DNA from 2 places in the Paenibacillus sp. CF095 genome. Region 2 is predicted to be linked to the other one. Evidence: a T-box and tRNA genes for the amino acid it is inferred to sense, from the RefSeq annotation. Region 2 holds a T-box; the other holds one or more tRNA genes.

Region 1 (8,787 bases), on a different contig from region 2:
GTTGTTTTTTTTATCATTCAAACGGATTACAGACTATAAATTTATCTATGAATCTGCTGTCACAAAAACGAACGTATGTTTTATAATTAAATTGACTTTTTGTCCTGACAATAATATATTATTGTCAGGACAAAAAAAGAGGTGAAGCAATGTCCGCCAAAAAGATGGGGCGGCCTAAATCTGACAAACCCAAAAGCAGAACGATTGAAATACGTGTCGATGAGGAAATTATGAACAAGCTCGATATTTCGGCTGAGAAGCTGAATACGAATCGATCAGACATCGTTCGCAAAGGGATTGAGAAGATTTACGACGAACTCCAAAAATAAAAAAGGAAGCAGCGCTAGTCCCGCGAAGAACACGCTGCTTCCTATCCCGCAATCACTTGTTGAATGAGCGACTGCATAAATATCCTACCATGTGCAGAACGCTCATTCAAGTGAGGTGCGAATTGATATACAGGAGGATGCACATGAATTCGATATTAGAAGCATTATATAATGGACGACTTCGACCGGATGAGATGATGATGCCGACACATCCTGAATACCAAGCGTTAGGGCGGCAGATTGCAGCTCTGACAGAGCAATGGAAGAATCGATTGAGCGAGGACGAATTCCGTGAGCTTGAACAGTTGTTCGACTTGTGTGGTCAATGTGATGGTATACACAGCGAAGCTACTTTTGTCCAAGGATTTCGGCTGGGAGCCAACATGTTAATTGAAGTAATGAGTCAACGCGAGGAGTCGATCTTGACGACCTCCTAGGCTTAATAAGTGATATGAGTTAAGATTATTTCCATACATCAGCATCTTATATATATATCCTAACCTATACGCAATAAAATAAGCCCTCGGTCATGCTGGAATCACAGCAGCATGATCAGAGGGCTTTATCTATTTTTCCATGCCAAATGACTAACAATCAGTCACTCCATTAATCCGTTTTAACTACAATACAGCTCCAGTTTAATCCGCAATATTCCCCGCCATTTTCAGACGACGCGCAATTTCTTTGAAGTCTTCTTGCGATATACCTGGTGCGAATTCTTCCTCGACCGCAGGAGCTTCCGGAATCGGGAATCCTTTTGGTATCCCTTGAATGACTTCCAGGGGTTGTCCATCTTCGGGATGAGTTCCTTTCCAGATCTGGCCGATTGTGTTGAAATCTTTATCACTATAGGTGTACAGCTTGGTGTGTACCCCTTTTTCTTCATATTTGCGAGCCTCGTTGAAGGCTTTGTTGTTCAGTGAAGGGATAGGAACCAGCTTGGTCACATTTACGCCAGTTGCAATCTCAAGTGCTTTCGCATATGCGACAACATGAACGCCGCCACGTACCAGCAGGAAACCAACCACTTCCCGGGCTGCCGGGTGATCCGTCATCTCATATACTTTCATCTTATGGGTACGAGCGCCACATTCTAGGAAGAAGTTATGCAGCAGATCCTCCACCAGGTTGCCACTGTTGAAGACGTTTGCTCCCGTCCATGGATTACCCATAGAGTCAAAAGGCATTGCGCCTTGTGCACCTGCCAGATAGTGATACGACAGACGAGCATCTTTCACCGAACCTAGCGGCGTATCGTCGGGTTCTTTGTACTCGGTTGAACCTCTGAGGCACTTGTTAATGCCATGAGACACGAGCTCAACATGACCCAATTCTTCGGCGGTAATACTCATGACGAGGTCATAGAAGGGCTTCAGCTTTTCTTTGGATCGAAAATTAAATGATTGATAGAGGTAGTTGTTCAACGTTGACATTTCTCCGAATTTGCCGCCGAGCAATTCTTGTATGGCTGCCGCAGCATTCGGATCTGGCTTCTCGACATTGGGAATCTCAATCAGGATTTCATCCAAGCGTTTGAACATTCGGGTGTAACCTCCTCAAATTGGTATGGCAGATCGTGTAGAATTTCAGATTGTGAAGTCTCTCTGTCATGGCCTATTACACGTCTATTGGATTTTTCAAACAAAAAATCAACCAAATGGGACTTAAGCATTGTATAACGTTATGTCTCAACTCTTCTTCCATTTATTATTTCCAATACGGTAAAATTTATGTATAATCAAACATTCAAACGATTCTTCACATACAAGAGAAGAGAGTCATGAATCCATAAAGGAGTAAGAGATGAACAAGCGTTGGATACAAATAGTTGGGATTTTGATGTTTCTAATGATTCTGATATACATAAGCAGCGAGCCTGCCACAGCATATGTCGTTACGAACGAGGTTCAGGTGGATAAAGAAACGCGGGAGTTACTTGAAAAGAAATATGGGTTGGAACGTCCTCAGGAACCACAGACACAACAACACGTTTTCTCGGGTGACTGGGGAATGAGCTTTCGGACGGAGCCTCCTGATTCGTTTGACCGGCTTGTTCATGTGGTTCCTTTTTCCCTGCGGCTACTGGCCTGGATCTTTCGTTTATTCGTGTAAAATGAAAGCCGGACGGGCAATATAACAGAAACATATTGTCCCAAGGAGTGAGTGAAATGAGAATGCTCATCGTTACCGTCATGTCGGTAGTCCTGAGTTTAGCCGGAATTACATCAGGAACAGGTGGAACTATCCCTGATTATGCGAAGTGGGGAATTATTGCGGTCAAAGAAACACAGACCAAGTATAATGTGGATATTTTGGACTATAAGCATATCGGTCGCACCTCTCTAACAGCGGACCAATCACGGGAACAGTTCAAGCTATGGGTTCGTGCTAAAGACGGCAAACAATTCGCAGTCTATGTGAATGTTGATTTTAATCCATCTACACAGCAGTTAAAGAAAGTACAATTTTCGGAATCGGATCGACACTGATCAGTTATGAACCAGACTGCCTTAATCATTAAGGTGAAAGTCTGGTTTTTTTATTTTACAAAACCCTTTTTTTACTATTGAATAAAGAACTTATGTTCGCATATAATATGAAATACAAACAAACGTTCTTATCGGAGGGATGATTATGCTAGGGAAATATATTGGCCAGATGGTGGAGCTTGTCTACATGGATCGTGCAGGGCAGATTACGCAGCGACAGATTCGAATTAACAGTGTACGTGGCGGGATGATTAGAGCATCAGCGGGAAAAGAAGGCTCACCTAGAACATTTCTGGAGCAAGGTATTCTGGCATGGCGTCCTGTTACCGATCTGAATGGGGAGGTAAAGTATGCTGAACGACTTTGAACGCAAGATTTTGCGTATTATGGTGAACTATGCAGGACAACGGCGCAGGTTGCCGCGAATGGATGAACTGGAGAACAAGACGGGACGAAGCAGAGCTTACATTCATGAGTCTTTGCTGGAACTTGAACGAAGCGGGCACATCGCGTGGGAGAATCGGTCTACTCTGGAAGGGATACAGATTTTGCAGGCATGGGAACAGGTACAACAGCCGATTCGCAAAAGCCAACCTTCCGGGGACTCCGCAAAATATTTTACGGACTACTAGGAAGTGTTCTCAACTTAAGCAAGCTATACGATGATGGATGTCAGCATCTAAACAGTCTGGAAGTCCAAGTTGGCTGATCCTGGCGAATGAGTAGATGATTTTCTAAGGAACACAGGACGTCTTATTTGGCCTTCCGCTCCTCTTTTTAGATTGTAAGCAACATCAGACACCTTATTTCCCGAAATCCCCTGACAAAAACGCTATAAAGGCCAAAAATTCTGATATAGCGTGTCTCAGATTCCTTAGATTTCTAAGGGGGGTTCAAATCCTTGAATAAGACGCCTCAGATTCGTTGCCGCTCGTGGGCCTGAGTTTGGCTTTGAGTAGGTTGAAGACACCCTCCAGGGAACATAAGAAAACGCCAACCCGGATATCCGGATCGGCGCTTACTGTGTCACACATACGACATGTACATCTATTTAGAAATGGGGAAGTTGGTCCAAGTTGTTGGTGGGGTCACCGTCGGCATCGCCGCGAATGTACATTTCGCCATCCTTGCCTTTAAATACATTCACACCAGCAATAGCGCCAGCCTTTACTTCTGCAAGTGCCTGCTGATAATCCAGTACACGTCCTGCTGAAGTCTGAAATGCTGTCAGGTCACCGTCGCCATTTTTCTGTACGGCTGTGAAACTCTCGCGTGTTGTTTGATCCATGATGTCACACTCTCCTTATATGACGAGATAGGAATCTGCTTACCTGATTAGCCTATCCGAATTCATCGGAAGTATGCACCATATGCTGATAAGACCTGCCAACGCCGAGGTTTTACAGGCTCTTTCTCATACGAACATGCAGAATATCTGCATCATAAAAAGGTTCTTCCGAAATCACTTCATAACCCAGTTTTTCATAGAATTTCTGTGCCTGACATTGAGCATCCAGTACAGAATAGGATAAGCCGAGTTCACGTGCTCGCTCCTCCATCGCGAGAAGAAGCACACGTCCATAACCGAATGAACGATGAGACTCAAGCACCGCGATCCGCTGCATTTTGGCCGTATCCTTGCTGTAATAGATCAGACGTCCTGTGGCTACAGCTTGGCCATCCGTACTTAACAATACATGATGCACATCTGGACTGATGACATCATATTGATCAATCTCAATCTCGGCAGGCACCTGTTGCTCGATCACAAAAACGTGATGGCGAATTCCCAGGGCTTGCTCCAGTTGTTCTTCTGTTGATACATAACTAATCTCAGCTGCCAATTCCATTCCTTCTTTCTGCTCTTGCGCGACATATCAGACTGAATTATACAAAAAAATGTTTTTCCTGTATAGTGAAGTCTGGAACATATTGGGAGAGGAGGGGGTAGTGATGGGCATGACAGGCATCATGGTAATTACATTGTTAATGTCGGCGGGAATGATTGCTCTGTTGTATTACGTAACGAAGAAAGCATACTCACGCAAGTGGGATGAAGATGAGTAATTCATCTGTTAACCTTCACGGCAAGACTTCATTGCTTCCTCGCGGAGAATACACATCTTGAATTACAGATTTGGAGTATACGTCCAGCCAAACGGGCAGAGATTCACCATTTTCATTGGGCTGTTGTAATTGTTGGAATTGAACTGTATGTTCATCCCTCTCTAAGCTGCAACCAGTACCGATTGTAATGAGAATCACAAGCCCAACGAAGGGGAAGAAGTATTTGGTAAATGTATATTTATTGGATTTTGACCGTTTTGTTATGTTTCTCATAGGGAATTCACCTCGTTGTAGAAATGGTAATCTTTCCTTTATTGTGCACCATTTCGGGTGAATTATAACCAAATAAATCATTGACAATGAACACGGTTACTTGATATGATACTGTTACTTGATTGGGAAACAATTATATATCATGATCTGTTAGCTCAGCTGGGAGAGCACTATCTTGACAGGGTAGGGGTCAGTGGTTCGAGCCCACTACAGATCATACACGAGAAGTCTTACAATGTAAGGCTTCTTTTCTTTTTTACATACAAACATGAATGCGATTTGCGATATTTTCAGTTTCTCTTCCTCTTTTTAAACAAAACTTAAATAAAACATAAATTCAGCGTAAGGTTCGTCTTCTATACTTGGTTCTGAGGTCAATATAGAACAGGAGAAGGAGAGAACTATGAATTATTCAAAACCATTTACATCAAAGTTAGCCAGAGTAGGGATCGCGGGTACACTGGCCTTCATACTGGCAACAAGTCCACTTGCCAACATTGGGGTTGTTGCTGCGGAAGCTGTCCCACTACCTGTATCTACGAAGATATATAACACACCGAAAGACTCTCTAGAGCAGACCCCGATTCAATACCAGATCCAGGCTCGGTTAAATGAGAAGGAGATGACGATCCAGGGGAGCGAGAAGGTAACGTATCACAACACAAGCAAGGATACCCTCCAGCAGCTGGTCCTTCATACATATGCTGATGCAAACCTCTCCAAGTCTACACAGGCGAGCATGTACCAACAGCATAATGAAAAGATTAGTGAAGATCACCCGGAGAAGACAGCGGAGGACTTTCTGGGTGGCATCGATATTCAGGCTGTAACAGCAGATAGTCAATCGCTGGATTTCCATAAGGAAAACCAAGCGTTGACCGTGCAGTTGAAAGAGCCCGTTCAACCAGGCGAATCGGTATCATTCCAACTGGAGTTTCAGTTGAATATACCCTATGGCTCACAGCGAGTTTCCTACTACATGGACATGATCAATGGTGCGCACTGGTTCCCGGTGATGTCTGTATACGACGAGGTTAAACATCAATGGAACAAGGCACCGTATAGTCGAACATTTGAGAGCGATTATTACACCTCATCGGACTTTGAAGTTCAATTAAATGTTCCTGATGAGTACCAGGTAGCCATGCCAGGCACGATCACCACTCAAGACAGTACAGAACATGGACGTAAGATTGTATCTGCTGTAGCCGAGAATACGAGGGAGTTTGTTTTCTTTGCAAGTCCTAATCTTCAAGTGGAACGCGCTACCCGTAACGGTCTGACGGTGGAATACTATTATTACAACGATGATCCATCCAAGAAAAAGATAGTTGACCGGTACATTAATCAGGCATTCAAGGTCATTGATTTTTATAGTGAGAAATATGGCAAGTATCCTTATCCAGAGTTCCGAATTGTCGAGACTTATGTACAAGGCGTTGCCGTGGAGTATGCGAGGCTCATCCAGATGGGACAGATTCAAAATGGTGCTATTCCAGAAGAAGACACAACATTTGTTCATGAAATAGCGCATCAGTGGTTCCATGCATTGATCGGTAATAACTCGGAGACAGAATCCTTCCTGGATGAAGGCTTTGCTGATTTCTCCATGGTGTATTTTGCCGAGAAACAGGGAGACAAGTTAAATGGGTTCAGATCCATACAGTTTGATACTGCGCCCGTAGATATGGCGATTGCGTCAACAAACGATGAAGCTGGGGATTTGGCAGGTTTGGTATATTATCAGAAGGGAAGACAAGCGATCTATCAGCTTTACCGTTCCGTCGGTGAAGAGAAATTTGACGAGTTGATGAAGACATATTTCAAACGCTACGTGTACCAGAATGCAACGGTAGAGGGGCTGCTTCATACCATTGAAGATGTGCTTAGTAAGGAAGTACGTTCAGAAATGCAGATGGCCCTATATCAGCCTAACTTTGTCTTAAAGCCGGAATACCAATTATCACAGGAAGAGACCGCCGCCTATGTACATGACATGTTACAACAACAGTATCAGGCTGTCATGGGCATGATCCCTAATCTGCCTTATGAAGTGATGAATCGATTGATGGACAAAGTCCTTCAAGGCGAGGAATTAACCATTGTGCTCAGCGATCAGGTGAGTAAGCTTGCAACTAAACAGCAAGAAGATATGGTTAATCAGTTGACCGGATTCCTTGATATGACCGGTATGAGATACGACATTATAAGGGATCGCAAGGAACTGAAGCAAAAGATGAAAAAAGAGATTGGCAACAGCAACCTTATTGTCATTGGTAATGCCAAGTCAAACGGATTGGTGCAGGCTTTAAAATTTAACATTATCGATCGGACGAAACAGACGGGTTTCGCTTGGAAGAATACCATGAATCAACCTCTCGCCGCGGGTGCATATGTTATCAAACATCCCTATAACCAGAATCGATTGATGCTTCACTATTTCTGGAATGAGGATCATCTGAGTGATGCGGCATTTGAAGCTTTTAAGCTGAAAATACAGGAGTCTATCGGATTCACTAACGACTTTTACCAGCACTATGTATTGGATAACCAAGGCAAGGAGAAATCCAATAAAAAAATAGCGAATCCCATATCTTCATTTTTTGCGGAGTAATAAGTAATTGGTTTTGCAGTTTCTTCGTTTAAACAGGTTAGCCAATTTGTATTGGTTAGCCTGTTTTCTGTTTAGTCATGTTTAACATAAGCATGAAAACCAGACTGAGAATAATAGGCTGTAAGATGGGCATAATGCTTTAACACAAAGGCAACTTCATGAATATACTTATCGTGAGAAAACAATAGGAGGGATTAATATGAAGGATCAACATTATCCGGGCATGCCATGGAAAGAGACAGTCACTGATCGCAACGGTAAGAAAAGCAAAGGAATGAACAAAATGAAAGCGTATTCATATAATGCAGGCATTCGCTCTATCATTCGTTTTATTCAGGGGCCGGCTGCGAATATGGGTAATGTTGTTGATCTCTCAAATCTACTAAAGGGCACATCGGAATTAGTATACTTCTCTCCATTGGACATTGTCACCCTGCATGTTAAGGAGGTTGTGTAACATGTCAATGGTTGAAAAAAATATCCAGGCAGAACAGACTGCTAATGCAGCCAACAGTGTCACTTCGCCTTATGATTATTGCGATGCAGAGACCAGACGGATGTACACACCTCAATTTGATAAAAAAATGGACAATCCTATGTATACCGCTGCAATGGCGGGTCTTCAATCGATCTATTGGTTTCGGGCGATCAAGGTAAAGGGGCTTATCCCTGATGCAAAAGCAGATTATTATGCTACGTATTCTACCAACCATAATCACATCGGAGGAATTGGACTAGCCTATTCGAACAGCCCGACAGGACCATGGACCAAACACGGACAGGTGTATCTCGATACTGTGGTTGGGAATTCAACGGAAACTCCATTTGTGATCTGGAACGATGAAGAACAATTGTTCTTTATGTATTATCAACAAAACGGACTGGGGATCAATCAATCAACGGCACTTGCGACCTCTGTAGACATGATTAACTGGACAAGAGTGGGTTTGATTTTGGACAAACCTCCCGGGTTCCCAGGTGATGGTCATACTGGTTACTTCTCGTGTTTCAGAAA
Region 2 (8,787 bases):
CAAGAATATGCGGATTCGTCATCGGCCGAGCCAATTCAATCTGAGGAGCAAAGTGCGGAGTACGCTAACGAAAACAGACAACCTGATGTAAACGAAGATCCCGCCTCTCTGACAGAGAATGGGGATGAATTGGCATCTCATGAGCAATACAGCGAACCTTCTCCGATCTCGTCATTTATGGCTGAGACCGCAGATCGGTTAGCTTCTTACCCTGAGTCGGAACCATTGCTGCCTCTGGAAGATGAGTCTTCGGGTTGGTCCGAGCCTTCCGTGGATGCATTGCCTGCGAACTCGAGAAGTGCAGATCAAGCAGTCACAGAGCCTACTGCTCAATCATCTAATGAGTTGGCAGCACCGGATGTACCGGACGCACCAGAGGTATGGCACTTCGAATCAGCGAGATCTGTACCTCAGCAGGAGAATCAGGCAGTTGCCGATGTCCCGAGCGAATCACAGGCGGAGAACTGGCAAGGTGTATTTGCTTCGTCTGAACCACCAGGCAACGCTGAGGAAGACCGACCGTCTTTTGAAGCGACTGGGGTAGACGAGTTCGTACAGAACGAAGCATTTGTTCCTGAACCTGTGGCTGAGACGGAAGACAAGCCGGAGCTGAAGGTTGCTTTTGGCAGCAAAAAAGAATCCGCACCACGGCAAGAAGAGGGCGTAGGTATCTCTTCCTTGTTATCCTCGGGCAGAGCGGCACGCGATGCTGAAGTGGAGCGAGGCGATGAGGTTCCTGCGGGTGTGGTACAGGAAGAAACATATCCAGCTGATGATGTGGAATGGAAGAACCTGTTCCTGGGAACGATTGTCGACCAGACCCCATTCCGCAAGGTGAAACTGTGCATCGTTCAGCGAGAAGACACACTGGATGCCATTGCAGATCGATATCAATTGAGCACGAGGGAACTTCAGTTGTATAACCGATTATCTGAACAAGTTGTGGAAGAAGGTCAGATATTGTACATCCCTTAATCCGTAGTTAAAGCCTTCGTTACAACCCGTGATCCCCTTGAGGATTGCGGGTTTTTGCATAATTCGCCCTAAACCTGCATTCCAGCGCTCTTTATCCGCTGTTGTCAGGTTGACTATCGCGCACGAGCAAGGTATGATGTGTGTAGGTTTTTTGAAGAACAACGTGGAACGGGAGTAGTAGACAGTATGACCTTTCAGAGAGTGGAATTGCAGCGCTGTGAGATTCCGCAGGAACCAACTGATCGAAGTCGCCCGGGAGTTGCCTGTTTGAATACAAGAGATGAATGAGATCTATCGTCATTTATTTCTGAGGTAGGATGGGCCGGTAGCAGCCGTTATCTGCTTGAAGTGTCACGTCATGTACAGAGGGTGAAGTCTATCTTGCTGTAGGCGTGAAACAAAGGTGGTACCGCGAAAGCTAACCTTTCGTCCTTTGATGGATGAAAGGTTTTTTTTGTTTTTTTTGGCGAAGATGATGAAGTAACGGAGGAATGACACATGTCTGAGGAAAAAAAATCAGCTGCAACAGAAATGCCGACCACTTATGATCCTAAGGCGGCAGAGGACAAATGGTACTCCACCTGGATGGAGCGCGGATATTTCAAAGCCGGTCAACGTAAGGATGCCGAGCCGTATACGATTGTAATTCCACCCCCGAATGTAACCGGGATGCTGCACATTGGGCATGCGCTCGATTTTACACTGCAGGATATTCTGATCCGTACCAAACGGATGCAAGGTTACGACGCACTGTGGCTTCCGGGTTCCGACCATGCAGGTATTGCTACCCAAACCAAAGTGGAGCAGAAGCTGCGTGAAGAAGGTCTGACTCGTTATGATCTGGGACGCGAGAAGTTTTTGGAAAAGGTATGGGACTGGAAAGATCAATATGCCACTACCATTCGTCAACAATGGGGCAAAATGGGATTGTCGCTTGATTACTCACGTGAACGTTTTACGCTGGATGAAGGTCTGTCCCAAGCGGTTCGCAAAGTATTTGTTCAACTGTATGAAAAAGGCCTTATTTACCGAGGCAAACGCATCATTAACTGGGACCCGGTGAACCGGACAGCTCTGTCCGACATTGAAGTTGAATATAAAGAGGTTCAGGGTCACTTGTACCATCTGCGTTACCCGCTCAAAGACGGAAGTGGCTACGTTACAGTGGCAACAACACGTCCTGAAACGATGCTGGGTGATACAGCGGTTGCTGTTCATCCGAAGGATGAGCGCTATGCAGATATGATTGGTAAAGTACTTGTACTGCCTATCATTGGACGAGAAATTCCAATTATCGCTGATGATTATGTGGATAAAGAGTTTGGAAGTGGTGCAGTTAAAATCACGCCTGCGCATGATCCAAATGACTTTGAAGTAGGTCTTCGTCATGATCTGCCTCAAATTACGGTAATGGATGAGAGCGGCACAATGAATGCTGAGGCTGGCAAGTATCAGGGACTGGATCGCAGTGACTGCCGCAAGCAGATTGTTGCTGACTTGAAAGAGCAGGGCGTATTGATCAATATCGAGGATCACACGCATCAGGTTGGACACAGTGAGCGTACCGGAGCTGTTGTTGAGCCGTATCTGTCTACACAGTGGTTCGTTGAGATGAAGCCACTTGCAGAGAGAGCGATTAAGAAACAACAGAGTGGTGAAGGAGTTAATTTTGTTCCAGATCGTTTTGAGAAAACCTATCTGAACTGGATCGAAAACGTTCGTGACTGGTGTATTTCCCGTCAACTGTGGTGGGGACATCGTATTCCTGCTTGGTATGATGAAGAAACGGGTGAAATCATTGTATCTGCTGAAGATCCAACAACGCTGCCAGAGTATGCTGGACGCAAGCTCAGACAGGACGAAGACGTACTCGATACTTGGTTTAGCTCCGGCTTATGGCCATTCTCCACACTAGGCTGGCCGGAAGATACGGAAGACCTGAAACGTTATTATCCGACAAGTGTACTTGTGACAGGGTATGACATCATATATTTCTGGGTTGCACGTATGATTTTCACTGCATTGGAATTCACCGATGAGATTCCGTTCAAGGATGTGCTGATGCATGGTCTTGTTCGTGATGCAGATGGACGCAAAATGTCCAAATCACTGGGCAACGGTGTAGATCCGCTGGATGTGATTGAGAAATACGGCGCAGATGCAATGCGTTACATGATCTCAACCAGCAGCACGCCAGGTCAGGATCTCCGTTTCCGTTGGGAACGGGTGGAACAGGCTCGGAATTTCGCCAACAAGATCTGGAATGCTTCGCGCTTTGCATTGATGAATCTGGAAGGATTCACTTATGAGGAACGTGACATTAGCGGAGAGCTTGGTACAGCGGATTATTGGATTTTGCACCGTCTGAACGAAACTTCCCGCGATATTACGCGTCTAATCGAAGCGTATGAATTTGGGGAAACGGGTCGTGTGTTGTATAACTTTATCTGGGATGACCTGTGTGACTGGTACATTGAGTTTGCTAAGCTGTCCTTCTATGGGGAAGATCCGGTTGCCAAGAAGAAAACACAATCCGTGCTTGCTTATGTTCTGGATCAGACGATGCGCCTGATTCATCCGTTTATGCCATACATCTCCGAAGAGATCTGGCAGCATCTCCCACATGAAGGTGAGACCATTACGCTGGCAGCATGGCCGGTATATGATCCTGCTCTTGAGAACCCAGAGGCTGTTGCCGAGATGAACCTGCTCATGGATACCATTCGTGCAGTTCGAAACATTCGTGCAGAAGTGAACGTGCCGATGAGCAAAAAGATCGAGTTGATGGTCAAAGCAAATAGTGCTGAGACGTCCAGCATCATTGCGCGTAACAGTCACTACATCAAACGTTTCTGTAATACGTCCGAGTTCGATAGTGGGCTGGATCTAAACTCACCGGATAAGGCAATGACTGCGATCATTACGGGGGCAGAACTATACTTGCCGCTCGCAGGTCTCATTGATATCGAGCAGGAAGTGGCTCGTTTGGAGAAAGAGTTGGAGAACCTTGAGGGCGAAGTTCTCCGTGTAGAGAAAAAGCTGGCGAACGAAGGCTTTGTTGCCAAAGCTCCTGCCAAAGTTATTGAGGAAGAGCGCGCCAAGCAAGCAGATTATTCCGATAAACGGGATAAAGTGATTGCACGAATCAAGGAACTTAAAGGTTAATATATTTGGGTCGGATGGAGAGCGATTATGCCATCCGGCCGCTTTTTTCACTCAAACTCGGGACCGAAGGTGAATCAGATGACGGAATTAGACGGGACAGATGCAGCAGCTCCTTTACTTACGTATAACGAGGCCGTGGACTGGATCAATGGCCTTATTCCTTTTGGCATCCGACCTGGATTGGAACGAATCGAGAGTCTGATGTCCATGTTAGGCAATCCACACCAACGTCTCAAATTTATTCATGTCGCGGGAACGAACGGCAAAGGTTCGACTTGCGCTTTTTTGACGTCAGTGCTTCTTCAGGCTGGATATGATGTGGGTACCTTTACGTCGCCTTATATCACCAAGTTTACAAACCGTTTTCAATACAACGGTGAGGATATTCCTGAAGAAATCCTGCTTAAGCTCTCGAATCGATTACAACCACTGGTCATGGAAATGGCCTCCACTCCGCTTGGATCACCCACGATGTTTGAGGTGTCCACGGCTCTCGCGCTTCTGTACTATGCAGAGGAGTGTTACCCTGACGTTGTGGTATGGGAGACGGGGCTAGGGGGAAGGATGGACGTAACGAATATTGTCGCACCTGTTGTGTCCGTCATCACCAACATTGGTATGGATCATACGGATGTGCTTGGAGATACGATTGAGCAGATTGCTGGAGAAAAGGCAGGTATTATCAAGCCGGGAGTACCCGTTGTGACTTGCGCGACTCAACCCGAAGCTGTGAAGGTGATTCAGGAGAAAGCACAGCAGCTTCAATCAAGCGTGTATTTGGCTGGAGATCAATTCTCTTATCATAGACTGGACAGCAATGAGAACGGACAATCTTTTCATTTTACAGGCCCGTTTCGTGATCTGGACGTTCGCATACGCATGCAGGGCTCACATCAATGTGACAATGCAGCGGCCGCACTTATGGTTCTTGAATTGCTTAGACAATACATGGCATTTATGTTGGATGACAACGATATTGCACTTGGACTGGAGAATGCTTTCTGGGCAGGAAGATTCGAAAAAGTCGTCGATGAACCTCGAATTGTGCTTGATGGAGCACATAATCCAGAAGGGGCAGAGTCACTGGCCAAGAGCATTATGGATGTCTATCCGCACAACAAGTTAATTTTGATGATGGGTATGTTGGCAAATAAGCATCACGAAGCGTATTTGCAGCATATACTGCCACTAGTGGATACGCTGATCCTGACCGAGCCAGATTTCCGACGCAAAATGGATGCAGCCGAATTGCTGCAGATTGTCGAACGGGTACGTCCCGCCATTGCGAAGCAGGAACTGGAAATCATCGTCGAGCCCGAATGGGCAAAGGCACTTGATCTATTGAAGTCACGGACGGAAGCGGAAGATCTGGGGGTGGTCTCCGGCACACTGTACCTGATTGCGGATGTGCGGGCAGCCCTTTTGCATCAAACCGATTCTGAAAAAGGTTGGTGAAAGTTTTGTTAAATACATCGGAACACGTTCATTTTATAGGGATTGGCGGATATGGCATGAGTGCCATCGCAAGAGTTATGTTGGAAATGGGATACACCGTTACCGGATCGGATGTCGCTTCACAGGAGTTGACCGAGAAGTTGGCAGCCAAGGGAGCGAAAATATATATCGGACATACGGCAGAGCACGTCACTGGAGCAGATCTTGTTGTCTACTCTACGGCAGCGCCTGCTGATAATGTGGAACGGGTAGCAGCTGCAGAGCTGAACATTCCGATTCTGCATCGTTCCCAGATGCTTGCACGTTTGTTGAACGAACGTAAAGGTGTGGCTGTGGCTGGAGCTCACGGTAAAACAACCACCTCATCCATGATTGCACTTGTTATGGATAAATGTGATACGGACCCGACATATATCATTGGCGGAGAAATCATGAATGTCGGCACCAACGCCAAGGCAGGCCAGGGCGACTGGGTAGTCGCTGAGGCGGACGAGAGCGATGGTTCATTTTTGCAGTACCATCCATGGCTCGGTATTGTAACGAATATTGAGGCAGATCATCTGGAGAATTATAACAGTGATTTTGAAGAGCTCAAAAAGGCTTATGTGCAGTTCCTGAGCCAGATTCGTCCGGAAGGAACAGCGATTGTGTGTTCTGACGACGAGAATGTTCAAGCGATTTTGCCAGAACTCAAGTCACGGATTACAACTTATGGTATTGATCGTGCTGCGGATTATACGGCAACGGATATTGTATTGGGCGATCGCCGTATCTCCTTTACGATGAATCATCAGGGTGCTGCTATGGGCACGGTGGAATTATCAGTGCCGGGTAAGCATAACGTTTATAATGCGATGGCTACTGTGATTACCTGTCTGGAAGCAGGCATTCCATTTGAGAAGATTGTGGCAGCTATCATTCAGTTCCACGGAGCCAAACGCAGATTCCAGGTATTGGGCGAGGCGCGCGATATGCTGATCATTGATGATTATGCTCATCACCCGACTGAGATTGAAGCTACCATTAGTGCCGCCAAAGCAACGGGCAAACGTATTATTGCGGTATTCCAGCCACAGCGTTATACGCGTACGTTCTTCCTGCTGGATGCGTTCAGTCGTGCTTTCGCGGAAGCGGATGAGGTGCTTATTACGGATATCTATTCTCCTGCAGGCGAAAAACAGATCGAAGGGGTAACCTCAGCCAGACTGGTTGAACTGATCGTTCAAAACAGTAATGCTTCTGCACGTTACCTCCCTACAAAAGAAGAAGTTGTAGCTGATCTGCAGCATCGTTTGCAGCCAGGAGATCTTGTGATTACGATGGGTGCAGGTGATATTTGGAAAGTCGGCGATACACTTGCCAAAGGTTTGAAATAAATCAAATGAGAAATCGCCTGTCTTCGATACGAAGCAGGCGTTTTTTTTGCGTTATATGGAATGTTTTCTCCAGTCTCTGCATATAGCTGATATAAATGGGACAAAGGAGAGGGTACGGGTGAGCAATGCTAGAATGACGTTTCGCTTCGGGGATCATGAGTCGGACAAGCCTGAAAACAAGAGGATATCCGCGTCCAGTCCATTGGTGACGTTAAGTGAAGAATTACCGCATAATCAACCGCTAACGCCTAAGCAGATGGATACAACCCCATCATGGACGCCTGAGGATATCCCCGGAGACTGGGGAGAGACGGTGCTGACAAGCTCTACTGTACCTGAACCTGACGAGCGGGTGAGCCATGATTCGAACTTGAACTTGGATGAGGCCCATTATTTTGGGAACCGTACCGGTTACGGTTATGTTAATCACACCGATAATCCGGAGGAAGAGCGTCGTGATCTGTCCAATACACATGATGATCAAGGCCACGACTGGCTTGCAGATTCGGAGAACTATTCCTATAAACGCAATCGCCCTCCAAGGGGATGGAAAATGATTGGTTCTGTCACTGGGGCACTTGTTACCGGAGCGCTTTTCGGCATGGTTATTCTTTCATTTTTCAATAAAGAAGGAGCCGTCAAGCCAGGCGATCTTCTGCCCGTCAATCAGGCAGTTTCCACTGTGACGGGTCAGGAGGGGGCTGCAGGTACAGAACAGCAGGTTCAGACAGCGGCGACTGGCAGCACGTATTATGCACTTCAATACGGCGTATTCAGTTCTCCTGAACGAGCTGAGCAAGCCAAGCTTGAGCTGGCTCAGGCAGGTATAGCCGCGGGTTCTGATCCTGAAGATGGCAATCGAGTATATGCAGGCATTTCAGCTGATCGTGAAGAGGCCAAGCTACTTAGCTCCAGGCTAAAAGCCCAGGGAGTTGAACTGTACGTCAAGGAGATCGTGAACCCTGAGATCAATCCGGCTATATTCGGTGGCAAGCAAGAGGATGTGCAGCTTTTCTTCACAAACAGTTCTGCACTGGTTGAACAATTATCTACCTTGTCCATTCAGCAGCTGGGTCAGTCTGCTCCGGCAGCAGTCTCTACAGAAACAATGACCGCGATTCAAAATAAGCACGAGTCATGGCTGACGGGATTGAATAGTCTTACACCTGGTCTGACCGCAGATGTACAACCTATTATTGGCGGAATGGAGAAATCAATGAACAGTGCAATTACGGCTATCGCGGAGTACAACAAAAACCCGGATGATGTGCACATGTGGTCCGTGCAGTCCGATCTGATGGAATATGTACTGCAGCAGAAAAAATGGCTCGAAGCGATAAAGCAGTAACATGCTCTTTCCCATAACAACGCTTGGAAATACCCATCCGGCAAGGAACTGGAAATAGTTCCCCTTGCCGGATTTGTGTTTGTATTGACGTACAAAACCCCGTATAATAATGTGGGTGTCAAAAAATGGCGAGGGAAGATTACCGATGAAAAAAAACTTCGGCATGTTATTGCTGTTTCTGCTGCTCGGCTGGATGGCCGGAGCGTGGATCGCCAAGGCACTGCAGCCTGTTAAGGCAGTAGCCTTTCTTACGAAAGCCACGACCATACGTTGGTCGCCGCAGGCTGATCTGGATATTATCAGTTATGATATTTCACTTCAATTTCAAATGAGCCTTCTGAGTCTGATCGGTATGATTGCCGCTGTGTGGCTGTATCGCAGACTGTAGGAGAATGACGAGTTATGACGAAAAAAAATTAAACCAGTGACATCTATTATCGTGATCCGGACAGGATGTTGCCGTGGCAT

Evidence for each region. A T-box is a leader RNA that pairs with one kind of tRNA and senses whether it is charged. The one in region 2 lies ahead of BLS69_RS24655 (valine--tRNA ligase), so its partner is inferred to be a tRNA-Val.
Region 1: it encodes a tRNA-Val, which carries the amino acid that the T-box ahead of BLS69_RS24655 (valine--tRNA ligase) is inferred to sense. The anticodon was not compared.

Annotation. Positions count from the first base shown of each region.
Region 1 is NZ_FMZN01000001.1:701,970-710,756, forward strand. Features, by position in the region: gene BLS69_RS03070 (ribbon-helix-helix domain-containing protein) at 150-329, shown strand; gene BLS69_RS03075 (DUF6809 family protein) at 473-766, shown strand; gene BLS69_RS03080 (manganese catalase family protein) at 968-1,870, opposite strand; gene BLS69_RS03085 (ABC transporter permease family protein) at 2,133-2,441, shown strand; gene BLS69_RS03090 (DUF3889 domain-containing protein) at 2,498-2,818, shown strand; gene BLS69_RS03095 (hypothetical protein) at 2,964-3,185, shown strand; gene BLS69_RS03100 (hypothetical protein) at 3,169-3,450, shown strand; gene BLS69_RS03105 (DUF3892 domain-containing protein) at 3,870-4,106, opposite strand; gene BLS69_RS03110 (GNAT family N-acetyltransferase) at 4,219-4,662, opposite strand; gene BLS69_RS32395 (hypothetical protein) at 4,901-5,158, opposite strand; tRNA gene BLS69_RS03120 (tRNA-Val) at 5,303-5,375, shown strand; gene BLS69_RS03125 (M1 family metallopeptidase) at 5,562-7,772, shown strand; gene BLS69_RS03130 (hypothetical protein) at 7,972-8,229, shown strand; gene BLS69_RS03135 (glycoside hydrolase family protein) at 8,231-8,787, shown strand, end outside.
Region 2 is NZ_FMZN01000004.1:20,761-29,547, reverse strand. Features, by position in the region: gene BLS69_RS24660 (LysM peptidoglycan-binding domain-containing protein) at 1-975, shown strand, start outside; T-box leader at 1,131-1,412, shown strand; gene BLS69_RS24655 (valine--tRNA ligase) at 1,474-4,140, shown strand; gene BLS69_RS24650 (bifunctional folylpolyglutamate synthase/dihydrofolate synthase) at 4,219-5,595, shown strand; gene murC (UDP-N-acetylmuramate--L-alanine ligase) at 5,652-6,971, shown strand; gene BLS69_RS24640 (SPOR domain-containing protein) at 7,090-8,319, shown strand; gene BLS69_RS24635 (DUF4321 domain-containing protein) at 8,465-8,707, shown strand.